DNA from 4 places in the Kosakonia pseudosacchari genome. Region 2 is predicted to be linked to each of the others. Evidence: predicted binding sites of a transcription regulator. Region 2 holds the regulator's gene; each other region holds the start of a gene.

Region 1 (5,570 bases), 270 kb from region 2:
TTGTTCTCGGCTTTTTCGTTGTCTTTCCACTGATTTCTATCCGCTTTGTTGACCAGCTTGGCTGGGCGGCATTAATGGTCGGCATTGCGCTCGGTTTGCGTCAGTTTATTCAACAAGGTTTGGGGATTTTCGGCGGTGCGATTGCTGATCGGTTCGGCGCCAAGCCGCTGATTGTCACCGGCATGCTGATGCGCGCGGGCGGCTTTGCAGCGATGGCGGTGGCGCATGAACCCTGGCTGCTGTGGCTTTCCTGTATTCTTTCCGGGCTGGGCGGCACGCTGTTTGATCCGCCGCGCTCCGCACTGGTGGTGAAACTGGTGCGCCCCCATCAACGCAGCCGTTTTTTCTCGCTGTTAATGATGCAGGACAGCGCGGGCGCCGTTATTGGCGCGCTGCTCGGCAGCTGGCTGCTGCAATATGACTTTCGTCTGGTGTGCGCGGCTGGTGCGCTGATGTTTATTTTGTGTGCCGCGTTTAACGCCTGGCTGCTGCCAGCCTGGAAACTGTCGACGGTGAAAGCGCCGGTGCGCGAAGGTCTGACGCGCGTGTTGCGTGACAAACGCTTTGTGACTTACGTGCTGACCCTTACCGGTTATTACATGCTGGCGGTGCAGGTAATGCTAATGCTGCCGATTATGGTTAACGACATTGCCGGTTCACCGGCGGCCGTAAAGTGGATGTACGCCATTGAAGCCTGCCTGTCGCTGACGCTGCTCTACCCCATTGCTCGCTGGAGTGAAAAACGTTTTCGCCTTGAACATCGCCTGATGGCGGGTCTGCTGGTGATGTCGTTCAGCCTGTTGCCGGTGGGGATGGTCGGCACGCTACAGCAACTCTTTACGCTGATTTGCACCTTCTACATCGGCTCCATTATTGCCGAACCTGCCAGGGAAACGTTAAGCGCACAGTTGGCCGATGCCCGTGCGCGCGGCAGTTATATGGGTTTTAGCCGTCTTGGACTGGCCTTCGGTGGCGCGCTTGGTTATGCCGGCGGCGGCTGGCTGTTTGACGCTGGGAAAGCATTTAATCAGCCGGAACTGCCGTGGATGATGCTTGGCGTTATTGGGTTCATGACCTCCATGGCGCTGCTGTGGCAATTCAGTCACAAACGTATTCGTCCGACCATGCTTGAACCCGGTGCCTGATTTGCGCCTGTGTATCCCCTCTTCCATACTGGTAATTGATGGATAAGCCAGTATGGAGGAGAAACGTGAAACTCTACATTTACGATCACTGCCCGTTCTGCGTTAAAGCCCGCATGATTTTCGGCCTTAAGAATATCCCCGTCGAACTCAAGATCCTGCTCAATGATGACGAAGCCACACCCACAAAAATGATTGGCCAGAAAATGGCGCCGATCCTGCAAAAAGACGATAGCCGTTATCTGCCGGAGAGCATGGACATTGTGCATTATGTCGATAAGCTCGACGGCAAACCGCTACTAACCGGGAAACAAAACCCGAAAGTGGAAGAGTGGCTGCGTAAGGTGAATGGCTACGTTAATAAGCTGTTGATCCCGCGCTTCGCGAAATCGGCGTTTGATGAATTTTCCACGCCGCAGGCGCGAGCCTATTTTGTTGCCAAAAAGGAGGCGGCGATGGGTAGTTTTGCCGAGCACCTCGCCCACTCTGCGGGGCTGGCGAAAAATATCAGCGACGATTTACGCACACTGGATAAATTAATCGTGCAGCCCAACGCGGTGAACGGAGAACTCTCCGATGATGATATTCATCTCTTCCCGTTGCTGCGTAACCTGACAATCGTGAGCGGTATCAACTGGCCCAGCCGGGTTGCAGCATACCGTGACAACATGGCGAAACAGACACAAATTAACGTGCTGTCATCGATGGCTATTTAACCGCCTGTGACGGAAGCGTGCCCGCTTCCGTCACGCCTTTCAGCTTTTTCCGCTGGCCTTTATTGAACGTGTGTCGCATGCTACGCCCCTGCGTCGTAGCATGGCGATCACGTTGAGGAATTCATGAAGAGAATCATTTTTGCCGCAGCACTACTGTTGAGCGGCGTGCTGGTGGGGTGCAATCAACTGACCCAATATTCTATCAGCGAACAGGAGATTAACCAGGCGCTACAAAAGCGTAATGACTTCGCCAAAGACATCGGCGTACCCGGCGTTGCCGACGCCCATATTGTGCTGAATAATCTGGCCAGTGAAATCGGTCGCGAAGAACCCAATAAAATCACCCTGACCGGCGATGCGAATCTGGATATGACTTCGCTATTTGGCAATCAAAAAGCCATCATCAAATTGAAACTCAAAGCGTTGCCGGTGTTTGATAAAGAAAAAGGCGCGATTTACCTGCAAGAGATGGAAGTGGTTAACGCCACCGTGACGCCGGAAAAAATGCAGGCTGTGTTACAAACACTGATGCCCTATCTAAATCAGTCGCTACGCAACTACTTTAACCAACGCCCTGCTTATGTGCTGAAAGAAGACAGCAGCAAAGGCGAGGCGCTGGCGAAAAAATATGCCAAAGGGATTGAGGTGAAACCGGGTGAAATTATCATCCCCCTCACTGACTAAATAACAGGGCGCCGTGAGCGCCCTTTTTTTCAGGAAAAGGATGCAAACGAAAACGTTTCCGCTTATTCTTAGTGCCCGGCAAAAAACACCTGTTTCTCACCAGCCGGAGCACTCCAATGACCCAACCCCAGGTTTTGAAAATCCGCCGTCCTGACGACTGGCATGTCCATTTACGTGATGGCGAAATGCTAAAAACCGTGGTGCCGTGGACCAGCGAAACTTACGCCCGCGCCATTGTCATGCCGAACCTTGCTCCCCCTGTCACTACCGTGGATGCGGCTATCGCCTACCGCCAGCGTATTCTCGACGCCGTACCCGCCGGGCATGATTTTACGCCTTTAATGACCTGCTACCTGACCGACAGCCTGAACGCCGATGAAGTCGAACGTGGCTTTAACGAGCGGATATTTACGGCAGCGAAACTCTACCCGGCGAATGCCACGACCAACTCCAGCCATGGTGTTACCAGCATTGATGCGATTATGCCGGTACTGGAACGAATGGAAAAACTGGGCATGCCGCTGCTGGTGCATGGTGAAGTGACGCATGCAGATATCGATATTTTCGATCGAGAAGCGCGATTTATCGAAACGGTCATGGAACCGCTGCGCCAGCGTCTGCCGGGGCTGAAAGTGGTGTTTGAGCATATTACGACCAAAGATGCCGCAGACTATGTGCGCGAAGGCAACGAGCTGCTGGCCGCGACTATCACGCCCCAGCACTTGATGTTTAACCGTAATCATATGCTGGTCGGTGGTGTACGCCCTCACTTGTACTGCCTGCCGATCCTGAAGCGCAATGTTCACCAGCAGGCGCTGCGCGAGCTGGTTGCCAGCGGTTTTAGTCGCGCGTTTCTCGGTACGGACTCCGCGCCGCATGCGCGTCATCGTAAAGAGGCCAGTTGCGGCTGCGCCGGTTGTTTCAATGCCCCCACCGCGCTAGGTAGTTATGCAACCGTATTTGAAGAGATGAATGCTCTCCAGCATTTTGAAGCGTTCTGTTCGGTCAACGGACCACGTTTCTATGGCTTACCGGTGAACGAAACGTTTGTTGAGCTGGTGCGTGAAGAGAGCCTGGTGCCAGAGGCGATTGCGCTGCCGGAAGATTCGCTGGTGCCGTTTCTCGCAGGTGAAACCGTGCGCTGGCGCATTAAGCAATAAATAAAAAAATTATCGCTCCCTGTTGTAATAGCTTTCGCTTAACTGTATAAACATACAGTAAATTACACAGGGGGCTATTATGCGCATTGAAGTGACTATCGCCAAAACCACACCCTTACCGCCTGGCGCTGTTGATGCGCTGGCGGGCGAGTTATCTCGTCGTCTGAACAATTGTTACCCCGATCGCGAAAACAAAATTACGGTTCGCTACGCCGCAGCAAATAATCTTTCGGTTTTGGGCGGCGCAAAAGAAGATAAAGATCGCATAACTGAAATTTTGCAGGAAACCTGGGAAAGCGCCGACGACTGGTTTATCACCGACTAATTTTTCTTTAAGTTTGTGCTTATTGCCGGGTCGCCCCGGCTTTTTTTGTTGTTTTTTTAAGCGCAATCCTGGTGCAGCGCTTTTTTAATAAAAATATATGGTTAAGAGCCCGTTTTCTTATTCAAAAAAATCTAACGGTCGAAAAAACATGTTGCAGAGTGTTTAATTATTCGATCTACTCCCCCACTTGTTGGTATACTGAAAAAGCTTCAAAAAAAACACGCATTGAACCTCAAGAGTCGTTGTCTAATTAAACACGCCAATAAAGGGGGTTATGATGGTAAAGAATAATGAAGTCATCCAGACCCATCCACTGGTCGGATGGGACATCAGCACCGTGGATAGCTACGACGCACTGATGCTCCGGTTGCACTACCAGACCCCAAACAGAGCCGCTCAGGAAGAGACCGAAGTCGGCCAGACGTTGTGGTTAACGACCGATGTTGCCCGCCAGTTTATTTCGATACTCGAAGCGGGCATTGCCAAGATTGAATCGGGCGACTACCAGGAAGATGAGTATCGCAGGCATTAGTGATAATGCGCTATATAGACTCAACAGGCACCCTTGTGGTGCCTTTCTTATTTCTGTCCTTGTATAACGTTCCCAGGTTAATTACCCTCCTGAACACGCATTTGCCTGGAGAACACCACCATGAAATACGATCTCATTATTATTGGCAGCGGTTCTGTCGGCGCAGCGGCAGGCTATTACGCCACGCTAAGCGGGCTGAATGTGCTGATGACCGATGCTCACCTGCCGCCCCATCAGGAAGGCAGCCACCACGGTGATACGCGTTTAATGCGCCACGCTTACGGCGAAGGCGAAAAATATGTTCCGCTGGTGCTGCGTGCGCAACAGTTGTGGGAGCAACTGGCGGCGGAAAGCGGCGAAGCGGTGTTTGACCGCACTGGCGTTGTCAATATCGGCCCGGCGGATTCCGCTTTTTTGGCTAACGTCGCGCAAAGCGCAGCGCAGTGGCAGCTGGCCGTCGAAAAACTCGATGCCCCGTCACTGATGGCGCGTTGGCCAGAAATCCGCGTACCCGACAATTACATCGGCATGTTTGAAACCGACTCCGGTGTACTGCGTAGCGAACTGGCGGTAAAAACGTGGATCCGTCTTGCCAAAGAGGCGGGCTGCGCTCAGTTGTTCAATTGCCCGGTCACCGCGCTGCATCATCATGATGACGGCATCAGCATCGATACCCAGGAAGGGATATTCCACGGTAAAAAAGTGCTTGTCAGCGCGGGAACATGGGTGCAAAAACTGCTGCCTGAGCTCCCGATACAACCGGTGCGCAAAGTTTTTGCATGGTTCCAGGCCGATGGTCGCTACAGCACCAAGAACAAATTTCCGGCGTTTACTGGCGAAATGCCCAATGGCGACCAGTATTACGGCTTTCCGGCAGAAGATAATGAATTAAAAATCGGCCGTCACAACGGCGGGCAGCTTATCAGCGAAGCGCAGCAGCGTAAGCCGTTTGGTGAAGAACCGGGAGATGGTTCCGAATGTTTCGCTTTTCTGCGCCAGTTTCTGCCAGGC
Region 2 (5,570 bases):
CACAATCCAGGCCCTTTTTTTGCTTTGCAGATTAAATAATCTTGCTCCGGCAATGCGGAGTGTGTCTTTGAGATGATGCGGAAGTTGGTTTTCCAGCCCGGCGCGCAACACCTTGGTAAAGAATATGTCCAGGCGGGGGCAATCCCACCAGCCGTCCATATAACTTTCGCCGAGTCCGAGCGAGCCTTCCTGTAAAACGCGTTTGAAAAAATCAGGATTTTTCACCTGAATATCTGACGCTGCGGGACCGTTGACGCGGATACCTGCGCGACCCAGCAGTTCGTTTGCTATACGGAACCAATTGTCATCCCGTACGCTAACTTCTTCTATACACGATGAACTCATAACTTCTCCATCACTGGTAGTGATCAGAACCTTCAAACAGCGTAGACGCTTTTTCGGGCTTGTGAGAAATCTCACGGTTTTCACCGTGAGGCTGATATCCGACGTAGAACAGAGGAAGGGAGAGGACCCTTGCCGAAAGGCCTTCCATGGGTAAACGGGTACAATCCGGTACCCGTTAATGCATAATATTTATCGTATTTATTAAACAGCCGAAAATGAGTATAGGCTTCAAAATCGGGTGATTCAATAAAAAGCCAGTAGCAAGCTAACCACTGCGTTATTGATAGTCGCTTGCGCAACTATCAATGCGATTAATGCGACGAGGAAGCCACCACCTTTTTATCTGCCAGTTCATCGGCTGCGCGGCGCTGAAGCCGATAGCCCAATGCGGCCAGCAGCACCATTGCTACCATGACACTGGTTGTCGTAAGCAGTGGTGTGGCGATGAGCCATGAGACGACCAGGCTTGCCAGGAAACATAAACCCAGTTGTAGCGTATTCTGCAAAGCTGCGGCGCGGCCGGTAGCTTGCGGGAAAGGACGCAGCGCCTGCGCGACCACGATCGGGTAAATCGCGCCGTTGGCCATCGCCATAAAGCAGAAGGGGATGAGCAGCGCGGTCAGCGAAACGTCCGGCATAAAACCAACGGCCCAGGTGGCGAGGACGCTTAACGCGAACGCCCCCAGCAGCCACGGCAGTAAACGCGAACCCTGCCATTTCTGCAGCGCGGCACGGCAACCGTAACCGCCGACCAAAAAGGCGATGGTTTGCGGCACATAACTGAGGCCAATCACCGATGGGCCATAACCCATTTCATGCAGAATAAACGGCGAACCGGTCAGCCAGGCGAAGAAACTGGCCGAGCAGGCGGCATAGATAATGACATTCCCGCGATAATCCCTGGCGCGCAGCAGATCCATAAAGGTCAGCGGTTGTTCGTGGTGCTCAATTTTATTCGCCGGTGCTTTCAGTCGCCATGCCGGGATCATCAGAATCAATGTGATCGCCAGTAAGGTGGCGAAAATGGCCTGCCAGTTGAAATGCGCAAGGATCCAGGCTCCCAGCAGCGGTGCCAGAGCGGGTGTTAAACCAACGAGCGGCATAATGGTGGCGAAGATGCGATTAACGCGATGCGTGGGATAGTTATCCGTCACCAGCGCCTGCCAGCTTACTGTCGCGGCGCAGACGCCAACCGCCTGGACAAAGCGCAGCACCAGCAGCAGGGTTGCATCGCGTACCCATAATGTACCCAGACAGCCCAGCGCGAAAATCGCCAGCCCGGCCAGCAAAACCGGCTTGCGGCCATAGCGATCCGATAGCGGCCCCCATACCAGTTGCGCAATGGCAAAGCCCGCCAGAAACAGGCTTAAGGTTGCGCTAACCACCGCAGACGATGTGTGTAAATCTTGCTGTATCGCGCTGAAAGCGGGGAGGTACATATCAGTGGCTAAAAAGCCGAGCACGCTTAATCCCGCGAGCCAGACTAAAAATCCATTGCCAGGTTGCATGTGGGTTTCTCTTTATTGCAGGTAATCAGGGCTGTTGAGTGTAAGGAGTGCATTAAGGCTTGTGAAACGCTAATATTTGCGTAGTGGTTTCAAAATTTTTGCAGGCAGATTATGTGGTCAGAATATTCGCTGGAAGTGGTTGATGCTGTCGCCCGCAATGGCAGTTTTAGCGGTGCAGCGCAGGAGTTACACCGTGTGCCCTCTGCAGTGAGCTATACCGTGCGACAGCTTGAGGAGTGGCTGGCTGTTCCGCTGTTTGAACGCCGCCATCGTGATGTCGAGCTCACGCCTGCCGGGGTCTGGTTTTTGAAAGAAGGGCGTGCTGTTATCAAAAAAATGCAGATCACCCGTCAGCAGTGTCAGCAAATCGCTAACGGCTGGCGCGGACAACTGGCGATTGCGGTCGACAACATCGTCAAACCTGAGCGTACCCGGCAATTGATCGTCGATTTCTATCGCCATTTCAGCGACGTTGAGTTACAGGTCTACCAGGAAGTATTTAACGGTGTCTGGGATGCGCTTGCTGATGGGCGGGTTGAACTGGCGATCGGCGCAACGCAGGCCATTCCCGTCGGCGGGCGCTATGCGTTTCGCGATATGGGGATGCTGAGCTGGAAATGTGTGGTTTCCAGTCGCCATCCGCTGGCGTCACTGGCAGGCCCGCTTAGCGACGACACCTTACGCAACTGGCCTTCACTTATCCAGGAAGATACGTCCCGTTCGTTGCCCAAACGTATTACCTGGCTGCTGGATAATCAGAAACGCGTGATCGTCCCGGATTGGGCGTCGTCGGAGGCGTGCTTATCGGCAGGATTATGCGTGGGAATGGTGCCGGCACACTTTGCCCGCCCACGGCTCGACAGCGGTGACTGGGTCGCGCTGACGCTGGAAAACCCCTTCCCGGACGCGGCGTGCTGCCTGACGTGGCAGCAAAATGAAGCTTCCCCGGCGTTAAACTGGCTGCTGGAATACCTGGGAGATAGTGAAACGCTGAATAATGAATGGTTACGGGAGCCGAATTAACGGCTCCGTAATAAGCGATTAGCGGCGGTAGTCGCGGAACGGACCATCGGCCACGGAACGGCGCTCAACCAGGCGCGGATGCACTTCAATAGACTGCGACTCTTCGCGCTTGTTGACGATGCGATCAAGCAGCATGGTAAACGCCGTTTCTCCCAGCGAGTCTTTCGGCTGGTGAATCGTGGTCAACGCCGGGGTGAAGAAGCGTGAGTTACGCACGTTGTCATAACCAATCAGGGAAATATCCTGCGGTACGCGTAAACCCATCTCATCGGCAGCGCACAGCGCGCCCATTGCCATAATGTCACCACCGCAAAAGACAGCGGTAGGACGATGCGCCTGACCGAGGATTTGCTGCATCGCGCGATAGCCGGATTCCGGCTCGAAATCGCCCTGGACGATCCAGCTTTCCGGCACGCTAATAAGAGCTTCTTCCATCGCTTTCATAAAGCCAGCCAGACGGCCAGCGCCAGTGTTACGCTCCAGAGGACCGGGGATCACGCCAATATCGCGGTGTCCGCGGTCAATAAGATAGCGCCCGGCCATATAACCGCCTTCAAAGGCGTTATCAATAACGGAATCCGTAAAGTCGGCCTTCGCTTCGCCCCAGTCCATCACCACCATCGGGATATGGCGGTACTCTTCGAGCATGCTTAACAGCGATTCCGGGTATTCGGAACACATTACCAGCAAGCCATCGACGCGTTTTTGCGCCATCATCGACAGATAAGCCCGCTGTTTTTCCAGGCTATTCCAGGCATTACCGAGGATCAGGGTGTAACCCTTCTGGAAGCACTTTTTCTCAACGGCTTCAATAATTTCAGCAAAGTAGGCCGCTTCACTGCTGGTGGCCAGCAAGCCGATCGATTTTGTGTGATTCACTTTCAGGCTGCGGGCGACGGCGCTGGGGGAATAGTGCAACTCTTTAATCGCCGCCCACACGGCATTGCGCGTTTCTTCGGCGACGAAACGGGTTTTGTTAATTACATGTGATACGGTTGTAGTGGAAACGTTTGCTCGTTTCGCTACGTCTTTAATCGTTGCCATCAGATATCACTCCAGACCATATCATAAGCTCCTGATAATACATAAGGTAAACGTTTGCCTTTAATCACCCTGTACCCATCAAAGGGGGTGCGGTACGCCGGGAAAACGACACTGGACGTCAGGAGGGGAGTCAATGGCCGGTACGCTAATAAATTTAGCGTCGAATTTTGTCTGATCTTGAGCAAAAGGGGAAGTATTAAAACGTTTCTCCTGCCAATTCCCGCAAGATTTTTAAGATAATTTGTGCAAAAATGCGTTATCTCACTTTTTGTGGGGAAATTAAAAAGGGGAAAATTGATGAGCACCGATCTGAAGTATTCTTTAATCACTACCGTCATCGTTCTGGGCCTGATTGTTTTCGGCGGTCTGACTGCTGCACTGCATTGATCTATCGCGAGGGAGAGCCTCTTCTCCCTCGGTTTTCTTCCCCCGCTATTGTTATCACTTCTGCAATAATCTTTTGTCATTCTGCTAACTTCTGTTTTTTGTGATAGCTGTCATACTTTTGACTTCAGCGACAGGGTCGCAAGTCGGCATGTCTATTTTGGAGTGACAGATGAAAATTAATTTCCCTTTGCTTGCCCTGGCGATTGGCGCCTTCGGCATTGGTACCACCGAGTTTTCCCCGATGGGATTACTGCCGGTTATTGCCCGCGGCGTTGACGTTTCTATTCCGGCGGCGGGGATGCTGATTAGCGCCTACGCGATCGGCGTGATGGTCGGTGCGCCGTTAATGACGTTGCTGCTGTCTCACCGCGGCAGACGCAACGCCCTGATCTTTTTGATGGCGATTTTTACGCTCGGTAACGTGCTGTCGGCGATTGCGCCGGATTACGCCACATTAATGCTGGCGCGTATCGTCACCAGCCTGAACCATGGCGCTTTCTTTGGTCTTGGTTCGGTGATGGCAGCAAGCGTGGTCGCGAAAGAGAAGCAGGCCAGTGCGGTGGCGACCATGTTCATGGGGCTGACCATTGCTAACATTGGCGGTGTCCCTGCCGCGACCTGGCTGGGTGAAACCATTGGCTGGCGTATGTCGTTCATGGCTACCGCCGGGCTGGGTGTGATTGCCATGGCGAGTCTGTTCTTTTCACTGCCGAAAGGTGGCGCAGGTGAGCGCCCGGACGTGCGTAAAGAGCTGTCGGTGCTGGTGCGCCCGCAGGTGTTATCCGCGTTGCTGACCACCGTGCTCGGTGCGGGTGCCATGTTCACGCTGTATACCTATATTGCGCCGGTGCTGCACACCATTACCGATGCCACTCCCGTTTTTGTCACGGCGATGCTGGTGTTGATTGGCGTTGGCTTCTCCATTGGTAACTATCTCGGCGGCAAACTGGCGGATCGTTCCGTAACCGGCACGCTGAAAGGCTTTTTACTTCTGCTGATTGCCATCATGCTGGCGATCCCGTTCCTGGCGCGCAGTGAAGTGGGCGCGGCTATCAGCATGGTGGTATGGGGCGCGGCGACGTTTGCGGTGGTTCCACCGTTGCAGATGCGTGTCATGCGCGTTGCGCACGAAGCACCTGGGCTTTCATCGTCAGTCAATATCGGTGCCTTTAACCTTGGTAATGCGCTGGGTGCGGCAGCCGGTGGGGCAGTGATTTCCGGTGGGCTGGGTTATGATTTCGTCCCGGTTATGGGGGCGATTAT
Region 3 (5,570 bases), 450 kb from region 2:
CGCATCAACGTTACCTTGCTGGAACGCGGCACGTGCATCTGCTGGGGTCAAAAACACCGGCTGGATATCGCTGAATTTCAGCCCGGCCTGTTGCAGAGCACGCAGCAGTAAATTGTGTGAACTGGAACCTTTCTGAAAAGCGACTTTGTGTCCTTTCAGATCGGCAACCGTTTTAATCGGGCTATTTTGGGCAACAAGGATCACTTCTGCTTTCGGCTTTGGCGGCTCAACGCCGACATACAGAAGATCCGCGCCTGCGGCCTGGGCAAAAATCGGCGGAATATCGCCCGTACTGCCGAGATCAATACTGCCAATATTCAGCGCTTCCAGCATTTGTGGGCCTGCCGGGAATTCCGTCCAGGTGATTTTGGTGTTCGGGTAGCGTTTTTCCAGCAGTGCATGGCTTTTTGCCAGCACCATGCTGACGCTGCCTTTCTGGTAACCAATACGCAAACTTTCCGGTGCCGGTTCGGCGGCCTGCGTCCAGGCGGAAAGCGTCAGTAAACCGCTTAACGCTAACCATTGCGCGCGGTTTTTGAACAGATTAAACATGCGCGACTCCTTGCGGCAGGTGGAAATCCGGTGCCTGAATATCCCGGCGGTGCAGCGCTTGCCAGAAAGTTTCCAGCGCTTTATCCAGACGGGTTTGCAGGTTGGGCGTCAGACTGGGCTTGTGCTGATAATCCAGCACCTGGCTATCGTCGGCGAAGACGCCATGCAGGATCTCTTGCGCTTTCAGCGCGCTGAGCACCGGCTTTAGCGCGTAATCCACCGCCAGCATATGCGCCACGGTGCCGCCAGTGGCCAGCGGCAACACCACTTTGCCCTCCAGTGCCCGCTCGGGCAGTAGATCGAGCAGCGTTTTCAGGGCGCCGGAGTAAGCCGCTTTATAGATCGGTGTGGCGACGATTAAGCCATCGGCCTCGTTAAGTTGCCCTATAAATGTTTGCAACGCGGGGCTATCAAAGCGGGCATAGATGAGATCCTCCGGCGCGAAATTTTGCAAATGCCAGTGACACACTTCGATATCCTGCGCATTCAGGCGCTCGCGGGCATACTCCAGCAACGCGCTGGAGCGGGAGGGAAAGCGCGGGCTTCCGGCCAGGGTGACAACTCTCATAATTGCTCCTTATAACCAATTGTTTGCTTTTAGATAACATTCATAACAATTTAAGGCAGTGTGGCAGAGTCGATTTATTCCACTAAATGATTTATTCGATGAAAATATGCTGAAATTTGCATAAAGGAGAGTGATGAGAGAAAACGATTGCGTCGAATCGCCTTTTTTTGCCGCAGGTCAATTCCCTTTCACCGGGTAATCGCAGATAATACGCCCCCGGTTTGCAACCGGGAATCCAGGAGAGTTCATGTACTACCCCTTCGTTCGTAAAGCCCTTTTCCAGCTCGATCCAGAGCGCGCTCATGAATTAACGTTCCAGCAATTGCGCCGTATTACCGGCACGCCTTTTGAAGCCCTTGTGCGTCAGCGTGTACCGGAGAAACCGGTCAAATGCATGGGTCTGACCTTTAAAAACCCGTTGGGGTTAGCGGCCGGGCTGGATAAAAATGGTGAGTGCATTGATGCGCTGGGTGCGATGGGGTTTGGCGCCATCGAAATCGGTACCGTGACGCCGCGCCCGCAGCCGGGTAATGACAAGCCGAGGATCTTCCGCCTGGTGGAGGCTGAAGGGCTGATCAACCGCATGGGCTTCAATAATCTTGGCGTCGATAATCTGGTTGAGAACGTGAAGAAATCGCACTTCGACGGTGTCCTGGGCATTAATATTGGCAAGAATAAAGACACGCCTGTCGAGCAGGGTAAAGATGACTACCTGATTTGTATGGAAAAAATCTATGCCTATGCCGGTTATATCGCCATCAATATTTCCTCACCAAATACGCCCGGTTTACGTACATTACAATATGGCGAAGCGCTGGACGATCTGCTTACGGCAATTAAGAATAAGCAAAACGATCTGCAAAATGTGCATCATAAATATGTTCCGGTAGCCGTAAAGATCGCACCAGATCTTTCTGAAGAGGAATTGATCCAGGTAGCCGATAGTTTAGTTCGCCACAATATCGATGGCGTTATTGCCACTAATACCACGCTGGAAAGATCGCTGGTGCAGGGAATGAAACATTGTGACGAAACGGGTGGTTTAAGTGGCCGTCCGTTGCAATTAAAAAGCACGGAAATTATTCGGCGGTTGTCGCAAGAATTAAACGGACGCTTGCCGATTATTGGCGTAGGCGGCATCGACTCGGTGATAGCGACTCGCGAGAAAATTGCCGCCGGTGCGTCACTGGTGCAAATTTATTCGGGCTTTATTTTTAAAGGCCCACCGCTGATTAAAGAAATCGTTACCCATATCTAATCTTTTATCCCTTCCTGTGTAACCAGGGCTTTATTTCCCGCCCTGGTTGTTTTATATTCCACCACTGTTGCTAATTTAAACATTTTAGTCTTTTATTATTTAGGTAATAAACGAGGCGGCAAACAGGATGAAAAAACGACAGGATGTTTAGGGGAAGGGGAGAGGAAAATGCGAATTAAACCTGACGATAATTGGCGCTGGTATTTTGATGATGAGCATGATCGCATGATGCTCGATTTAGCCAATGGCATGTTATTTCGCTCTCGTTTTGCCCGTAAGATGCTGACACCAGACGCTTTCTCGCCGTCTGGTTTTTGCGTTGATGATGCTGCGCTTTATTTCTCCTTTGATGAAAAATGTCGCGATTTGCCGTTATCCAATGAGCAACGCGCTGAACTGGTGCTTAATGCGCTGGTAGCGATTCGCTTCCTCAAGCCGCAAATGCCGAAAAGCTGGCACTTTATGACGCATGATTCCCAGTGGACGCCAGTTACGGGCGAAGGCGCTTGTGTCTGGCTGAGCGATACGCAGGAGTGTGTGAATCTGCTGGTGGTCGAACCGGGTGAAAATGCCGCGCTGTGTCTGCTGGCGCAACCCGGAGTGGTGATTGCCGGGCGCACCATGCAACTGGGCGACGCGATTAAAATTATGAACGATCGCCTCAAACCACAGTTGCATACCAACGCCATCCAGCTCGAACAGGCGGTTTAAGCCTCCAGTCGCAGCGATGTTTTCGGCACACAGCTACAGCAGAGAATTGAACCATCCGGCGCAACCGCTGATTTCTTCAGCGCACTAACTTCACCTTCCATTACGCGGATCCGGCAGCAGCCGCAAATCCCCGCGCGACAAGAGTAGGGCACGCGAATCCCCTGGTTCTCCAGCTGTTCCAGCAACACTTGTTGGTTATTCCCGCGAAATGTTTGGCCTTGCCAGTTAATTTCCACTGTGCCTGCGGGTTGCGCATCCTGTTCTACAGACTCTTCGACTGCGCCTGCGCCGTATGTTTTCGCGGGCGCTGTTGCCAGCACGGCTACCTCATCGCCGACGCGAATCACACCACTGTTACGGGCAATCAGGTTTTGGCCAAAATCGACGGTGCCATTGTCCTGCGCAGTGCGAAAACGCTGTAAGGTCGCGAGCGGTTCACCGGCAGGGTGTTTTTGCCCGCGCTCCGGGCTGACAGTGGTAAACACACACCGGCTGCACGGTTTCACGACGTCAAAAACCACCTCGCCGATACGCACCACTTTCCAGCTGTCCTCTTCCCAGGGCTGCGCGCCCGTTACCACCAGGTTGGGGCGAAACTGCTCCATTTTCACGCTGGCCGGACAACGGTTTTGTACATCACGCAGCGAGGCTTCGTTCGCCAGCAGATACGGAAAGCCATCGGCGAAAGATAACGGCACATCCTCGTGGTGTTTGACGCGGCGAGTTAATTCAGGCCCAACCCAGCGCAATTGCACCTCGCGGGAAAAAAAGCCGCTCATCCAGCGGTTAATCTCTTCGGGCGCGATAAGTGCAGTAAAGTGATTGCCCCACACTTCTGTGGGTGCGGCGTCGGGCGCAAAATCGGCAAAGCGAATCACCGCGCTGCTGCCATCCGGTGCGGTCAAGTGCAAACCATCGGTTAACGGTGAAGGCGTAAAGCGCACCATCTGCGGATACTGCCGTGCGGTAATAAAAGTGCCATCGGGTTGCGTGACCATAAAAACACGGTCAAAAGCGAGGCCGCTGATATCGGCAAGTGCATGCGTCAGGCCGATACCGCGCATGGATTTTACCGGATGAATAAAAAGACGTGAAAGCGTTGGCACGTCTTCCCCCTGTCTGATGAAAATTAGCCCTCAACTTTATGACATGAACGCCAGATTAGCTATAATGCGCAACAATTTTCGTTGAATGTAAGTGACATTATGATTTCTCTGTTTGCCAGTACGGCCCGCGGGCTGGAAGAGCTGTTAAAAACTGAACTGGAAAAACTCGGCGCTGTGGAGTGCCGCGTTGTTCAGGGTGGTGTCCATTTTGAAGGGGACACGCGGCTCCTGTACCAGAGCCTGATGTGGAGTCGTCTGGCTTCGCGCATTATGCTGCCGCTCGGGGAGTGCAAGGTTTACAGCGATCTTGATCTCTACCTCGGCGTGCAGGCGATCAACTGGACAGAGATATTTAATCCGGGCGCCACCTTTGCCGTCCATTTTAGCGGCCTGAACGATGAAATCCGCAACAGCCAGTACGGCGCGCTGAAAGTTAAAGATGCGATCGTCGACAGCTTTACCCGCAAAAACCTGCCGCGTCCGAATGTGGAACGTGAGATGCCAGACCTGCGTATTAACGTCTGGCTGAACCAGGATACAGCGAATATCTCCCTTGATCTGAGTGGTGAAGGTTTGCACCTGCGCGGTTACCGCGATCGCACCGGGATGGCGCCGATCAAAGAAAACCTGGCCGCCGCGATCGTGATGCGTTCTGGCTGGGAGCCAGGCACCCCACTACTCGATCCGATGTGTGGTTCCGGGACACTGTTGATTGAAGCTGCGATGGCGGCGACCGATCGCGCGCCGGGTCTGCACCGCGGCCACTGGGGTTTTGGTGGCTGGGCGCAGCACGATGACGCGTTGTGGCAAGAGGTGAAAGCCGAAGCGCAAACGCGTGCGCGTGCGGGGCTGGCAAATTACGCATCCCATTTTTATGGTTCAGACAGCGACGCGCGCGTTATCGATATCGCCCGTAAAAACGCCCGCCGTGCCGGGATTAGCGAGTTGGTAACGTTTGAGGTGAAAGACGTTGCTGAGCTGAGCAACCCGCTGCCAAAAGGCCCGTATGGTACGGTGATCAGTAACCCGCCGTATGGTGAGCGTCTGGAAAGTGAACCGGCGCTAATCGCGCTGCACAGCCTGTTGGGGCGTCTGCTGAAAGCACAATTTGGCGGCTGGAATCTGTCATTGTTTAGCGCCTCCGTTGATCTGCTGAACTGCCTGCAATTGCGCGCTGAGCGCCAGTTCAAAGCGAAAAACGGTCCGCTGGACTGCGTGCAGAAAAATTACCATCTGGCGGAAAATACCGGCGAAGCGAAAGCGCCGGCAATGGCGGAAGATTACGCGAATCGCCTGCGCAAGAACGTGAAAAAGCTGGAGAAATGGGCGCGTCAGGAAGGTATCGAATGCTATCGCCTGTACGATGCCGATCTGC
Region 4 (5,570 bases), 2.2 Mb from region 2:
AAAGTAGGGATGGTGTTTCAGAAGCCAACGCCGTTCCCAATGTCGATTTATGACAATATCGCTTTCGGTGTGCGCCTGTTTGAGAAACTTTCACGCCCGGATATGGACGAGCGCGTGCAGTGGGCTTTGACTAAGGCCGCATTATGGAACGAAACCAAGGATAAACTGCACCAGAGCGGGTACTCTCTCTCCGGTGGTCAGCAACAGCGTCTGTGCATCGCCCGCGGCATCGCGATCCGCCCGGAAGTGCTGCTGCTTGACGAACCTTGTTCAGCGCTCGATCCGATCTCCACGGGTCGTATCGAAGAGCTGATTACGGAACTGAAACAGGATTACACCGTTGTTATCGTAACGCACAACATGCAGCAGGCGGCGCGCTGTTCCGATCACACGGCATTTATGTACCTCGGTGAGTTGATTGAGTTCAGCAATACAGATGATCTGTTCACGAAGCCGAAGAAGAAGCAAACGGAAGACTACATTACCGGGCGCTATGGTTGATTTGCCGAACCGTAAAGGTCTCAGCAACCCTGTTACAACGTGAAATCTGTCGGGCATTTGGAGTGCACCATGGACAATCTCAACCTTAACAAACACATTTCCGGGCAGTTCAACGCTGAGCTGGAAAGCATTCGCACTCAGGTAATGACCATGGGTGGAATGGTGGAGCAGCAGCTTTCTGATGCGATCACCGCCATGCACAACCAGGACAGCGAGCTGGCTAAGCGCGTTGTTGAGGGCGACAAACAGGTCAATATGATGGAAGTCGCCATCGATGAAGCTTGTGTGCGCATTATCGCCAAGCGTCAGCCGACGGCGAGCGATTTGCGTCTGGTTATGGCGATCATTAAAACCATCGCTGAGCTGGAACGTATTGGCGACGTGGCGGATAAAATCTGCCGTACCGCACTGGAGAAGTTCTCTCAGCAGCACCAGCCGCTGCTGGTAAGCCTGGAGTCGCTTGGCCGCCACACCGTGCAGATGCTGCACGACGTGCTGGACGCTTTCGCCCGTATGGATCTGGATGAAGCGGTGCGTATCTACCGCGAAGATAAAAAAGTGGATCAGGAATATGAAGGCATTGTGCGTCAGTTAATGACCTACATGATGGAAGATCCCCGCACGATCCCGAGTGTACTGACCGCGCTATTCTGTGCGCGCTCTATTGAGCGTATCGGCGACCGTTGCCAGAATATCTGTGAATACATCTTCTACTTCGTGAAAGGCCAGGATTTCCGTCACGTGGGTGGCGATGAACTGGATAAGCTGCTCGCCGGAAAAGATCCTAAAGAGTGATGTGAAAACCCCCTCAGCGACGAGGGGGTTTTTTTCAGGCCGATTTTGCCAGCAGCTTTCTTGCCAGCGTATCGATATCCTCGTACTGCCAGAGTTTGTCACGCCACGTTTGCGGAATGCCGTTTATCCCGTAAAACGCGCCGGCCAGTTGCCCGGCAATGGCGGCGGTGGTATCCGCATCATCGCCGAGGTTGGTTGCCAGCAGGATGGTTTCTTCAAAATCATTCCCTTTGGCGAAACACCACAGCGCAGCTTCCAGGCTCTGCACGCAGTAACCAGTACCAAAAATCTCCGCCCGCGTTTTTTGCAGATAGCGACCTTCAGCGATATGGCGCAGGTTTTCCTGCTCCGGCAACTGCGCGATATCGGTCAGCGTTTCCTGCTTACTTTTGCCCTGTAAGGCATTCATAAGCTGTTGCGCGAACAGACGGCAGCTGGCGAGCGCTTCCGGCGCGGCGTGCGTCGTGCGTGAAGAGGCTTGTGCATATTCCAGCACTTGCGCTTGATCCGGAAAGAACCATAGCACCACAGGCGCCAGTCGCATCAGTGAGCCGTTGCCCGCTGTTCGCGGATTGCTGGAACCGGCAAACGGTTCGCCATCATTGGCGAACTTTTGCAGCGCGCTGGCAACGGTCATGCCGATATCAAAACAGTGACCCGTAGAGCTTAAATAGCCCCACTTCCACCAGTTCAGATAACGGTTCATCTGATCCTTTGCGTCAAATCCGTTACAGGTGACCAGGCTTTCCGCAAGGCACAGCGCCATTGAGGTATCATCAGTCCACTGCCCGGCCTGTAAATGAAACGGGCCGCCGCCTTCCATCCCCGTCACAGGTGGAAAGGAGTCCTTCGCGCGGAACTCCACCGTGGTACCAACCGCATCACCTGCGGCCAGCCCAAGCAGGCAACCCTGATAACGTGCAAGTAATTCAGACATCTGTTGTGCTCCTGTCGCTCTCCGTCAGGAGAGATCGGCCCACAGCCGCAATTTCCCACAATGCAGACAGCGGAAGAGATAACCCTGGCAATCGCCGCCGTCGAGCAGGTATTCGGGTAGCTTCTCGTAATCAATGCCGAAAGCATCGCAGTCGGCCCGCAAATCAGCAAACTGATCCAGCTTGTCGGCAATCTCTTTCCAGCCAACGTAACCTTCGAAGGCGCAAAAATCATTACAGTGTGCCAGCCAGAACTCCTGCTGCCAGCCACAATATCCCGGCGTTCTTTCGGTCAATTCAATCACGCTGGCTTCCGGCCAGGGATTTTTAAAGCCGGTAAATTCGCCTTCGTCGTCGAACTCGCTTTCTATCCCCTCCAGAGAGGATTCATCCTGAAAGCTACCGCCAAATTTCTCTGCAGCTGCACCGTCTGCAATACACCATGGGCAGAGATAATCGACATCTTGCTGGGTATAGAACGGATTGGTGTAGTAGACATTGGTCGGCTGCTGACAGCAGGCGCAGGTGACCGTTTTGTCTTCAGAGAACACCCCGGTTTCCAGAGGTTGCGGGTGATATTTAAATACCGGTAGAGGGCGATGTGTCTGGGCCATAAAAACATCCTGTTTAGTGGTTTAGATTAACGCGTAACATGCCACCCGCGAGCGCGCCACAGTTCTGGCAACTGCGCCAAATCAGTGAACGTAGTCACTTTTGGGTGGTCGATGGGTTTGTTATGCGGATCGGCGCAGAAGTAAAATACTTCCATCCCTGCCGCGATACCAGATTGCGCCCCGGCGGTGGAATCATCCACGAGAATACAGTTTGCCGGATCGACATTAAGCGCTTTAGCTGCATGGTACATTATCGCCGGATCGGGCTTCCAGCGTTGGATGTCATAGCCGCTAAACAGTTTTTCAGGAAAGTGATGTAGCATTCCAAGTTTGCCCAAAGAGTGTTGCATTTTGCTGACGGGGCCATTAGAAACAACGCACATCGGAATCGCTACCGCGTCCAGCAATGCATTCGCACCGGCAATCACTTCCAGCTCGCTGTCAAACAGGCGCGCCACTTCCGCGCGGTACACCGGCTCCAGCGCGCTTTTATCCAGCGGTTTACCGTACTCTTCGCCGATAACATCGATGATTTCATACAGTTTCATGCCTTTAAATCGTTTAAAAACCTCGTCGAGATCGAGCGAAATACCAAACGCTTCAAACATATGCACGTATGCGCGGGAACAAATTACTTCACTGTCGACCAGGGTGCCGTCACAGTCGAAAAATACCGCTTCAATGTGGGACATGCCGTTTCCTGTTTTATTGCAAGTTTAACGTTTACTTAACGCAGATTACGGGACGCAATCGTTGCCGTATAAGCAAATTCAATGAAAAAAAGTGTGTGATAACCGTCAACATTGTCTCATTTTGGTATAGGATAGCGACGAATTTTCCCTCCTATTCCGGAAATTGATAATGAGCCAACAACACACTACCCAGGCCTCAAACCAGGGGTTGCTTGACCGCGTGTTTAAACTGCGCGAGCACGGTACTTCGGCACGCACCGAAGTGATCGCCGGTTTCACGACGTTTTTGACGATGGTGTATATCGTTTTTGTTAACCCCCAGATTCTGGGCGTCGCCGGAATGGATACCAGCGCAGTATTTGTGACAACCTGCCTGATTGCCGCTTTTGGCAGCATTTTGATGGGGCTGGTGGCGAATTTGCCGGTCGCACTGGCTCCGGCCATGGGCCTGAATGCTTTCTTTGCGTTCGTGGTGGTTGGCGCGATGGGCCTCTCCTGGCAGATTGGCATGGGCGCGATTTTCTGGGGCGCGGTCGGCCTGCTGCTGCTGACCATTTTCCGCGTCCGTTACTGGATGATTGCCAATATCCCGGTGAGCCTGCGTGTTGGTATTACCAGCGGTATCGGTTTGTTTATTGGCATGATGGGGCTGAAAAATGCCGGTGTTATCGTCGCCAACAAAGAGACGCTGGTGAGCATTGGCAATCTGACGTCTCACAGTGTTCTGCTGGGCGTGCTCGGTTTCTTTATCATCGCGATTCTGGCGTCGCGCAACATTCATGCCGCGGTGCTGATCTCTATTGTTGTGACGACGCTGCTGGGCTGGTTGATGGGTGATGTGCAGTACCACGGCATCGTTTCCGCGCCGCCGAGCGTTGCCTCCGTTGTCGGCAACGTTGATCTCGCCGGTTCGTTTAACATCGGTCTGGCGGGCGTGATCTTCTCGTTTATGCTGGTTAACCTGTTCGATTCTTCCGGTACGCTGATTGGCGTGACGGATAAAGCCGGGCTGGTGGATGAGAGCGGCAAATTCCCGCGCATGAAGCAGGCGCTGTACGTTGACAGCATCTCTTCGGTCGCCGGTTCGTTTATCGGCACCTCTTCCGTGACGGCGTATATCGAATCGTCTTCTGGTGTGTCTGTCGGCGGGCGTACCGGTCTGACCGCTGTGGTGGTTGGTCTGCTGTTCTTGCTGGTTATCTTCCTGTCGCCGCTGGCGGGTATGGTTCCGGCGTATGCGGCGGCTGGTGCGCTGATCTACGTTGGTGTGCTGATGACATCCAGCCTCGCGCGCGTGAAGTGGGACGATCTGACAGAAGCCGTACCTGCGTTTATCACCGCAGTGATGATGCCGTTTAGCTTCTCGATTACCGAAGGTATCGCGCTCGGCTTTATCTCTTACTGTGTGATGAAGATTGGCACTGGCCGTCTGCGCGATCTGAGCCCGTGTGTGCTGGTGGTTGCGGTGCTGTTCCTGCTGAAAATCATCTTTATCGACGCGCATTAATCTTTTTCCCTCTCCCGCAAGGGAGAGGGTTTTTCCACTACCGCTTAACGCGCTGAATATAATCAGCAAAAGCCGTTAGCTGCCCGGTCAAATGGTCGAGGGTGCTTTGATCGACCACCTCTCCCGTTTGCTGATCCACCTTGCTCTGGATCACGCCACCCATAAACTCCGGCTTGTTCATCACCATCGCATCGAGGAACACCAGGATCTGGCGTAAGTGATACTGGCAGCGTGCGCCGCCAATCGCGCCCATTGAACTGGTCTGGATCAAAACCGGTTTTCCGGCCAGCGGTTGCTCAGGCAGACGCGATAGCCAGTCGATGGCGTTCTTCAGGCCGCCTGGCACGGAGTAGTTATACTCAGGCGTTACAATGACTACGCCGTCTGCGGCGCGGATTTGTGCCGCGATCGCTTCCACGTTTTGCGGGAAACCTTCTTCTTGCTGAATATCCGCGTCATACAATGGGATATCGGCAATAGACGGCAGCGGCGTCACGTCCATTCCTGCCGGAGCGAGTTTCGGTAA

Evidence for each region. Region 2 encodes PurR, which represses purine synthesis genes. Its sites were predicted from a motif close to CANGCAAACGTTTGCNTG; they were not measured.
Region 1: pyrC (dihydroorotase) is a predicted target of PurR. The motif match lies at 2,588-2,605, and genes of this name have one in related genera.
Region 3: pyrD (quinone-dependent dihydroorotate dehydrogenase) is a predicted target of PurR. The motif match lies at 1,257-1,274, and genes of this name have one in related genera.
Region 4: IP581_RS23200 (NCS2 family permease) is a predicted target of PurR. The motif match lies at 3,589-3,606, and genes of this name have one in related genera.

What each region holds. Positions count from the first base shown of each region.
Region 1 is NZ_CP063425.1:1,883,462-1,889,031, reverse strand. Features, by position in the region: gene mdtH (multidrug efflux MFS transporter MdtH) at 1-1,145, shown strand, start outside; gene grxB (glutaredoxin 2) at 1,211-1,858, shown strand; gene IP581_RS08790 (lipoprotein) at 1,982-2,542, shown strand; gene pyrC (dihydroorotase) at 2,659-3,702, shown strand; gene dinI (DNA damage-inducible protein I) at 3,782-4,027, shown strand; gene bssS (biofilm formation regulator BssS) at 4,305-4,559, shown strand; gene solA (N-methyl-L-tryptophan oxidase) at 4,680-5,570, shown strand, end outside.
Region 2 is NZ_CP063425.1:2,152,688-2,158,257, forward strand. Features, by position in the region: gene cfa (cyclopropane fatty acyl phospholipid synthase) at 1-345, opposite strand, end outside; gene punC (purine nucleoside transporter PunC) at 657-1,853, opposite strand; gene punR (DNA-binding transcriptional activator PunR) at 1,965-2,876, shown strand; gene purR (HTH-type transcriptional repressor PurR) at 2,895-3,920, opposite strand; gene cydH (cytochrome bd-I oxidase subunit CydH) at 4,218-4,307, shown strand; gene IP581_RS10150 (MFS transporter) at 4,477-5,570, shown strand, end outside.
Region 3 is NZ_CP063425.1:1,706,762-1,712,331, forward strand. Features, by position in the region: gene IP581_RS07895 (sulfonate ABC transporter substrate-binding protein) at 1-552, opposite strand, end outside; gene ssuE (NADPH-dependent FMN reductase) at 545-1,120, opposite strand; gene pyrD (quinone-dependent dihydroorotate dehydrogenase) at 1,368-2,378, shown strand; gene zapC (cell division protein ZapC) at 2,547-3,089, shown strand; gene IP581_RS07915 (YcbX family protein) at 3,086-4,195, opposite strand; gene rlmKL (bifunctional 23S rRNA (guanine(2069)-N(7))-methyltransferase RlmK/23S rRNA (guanine(2445)-N(2))-methyltransferase RlmL) at 4,295-5,570, shown strand, end outside.
Region 4 is NZ_CP063425.1:4,883,537-4,889,106, reverse strand. Features, by position in the region: gene pstB (phosphate ABC transporter ATP-binding protein PstB) at 1-501, shown strand, start outside; gene phoU (phosphate signaling complex protein PhoU) at 571-1,296, shown strand; gene IP581_RS23215 (ADP-ribosylglycohydrolase family protein) at 1,331-2,233, opposite strand; gene cbrC (PF03691 family colicin E2 tolerance protein CbrC) at 2,258-2,845, opposite strand; gene yieH (6-phosphogluconate phosphatase) at 2,872-3,537, opposite strand; gene IP581_RS23200 (NCS2 family permease) at 3,707-5,044, shown strand; gene IP581_RS23195 (NADPH-dependent FMN reductase) at 5,082-5,570, opposite strand, start outside.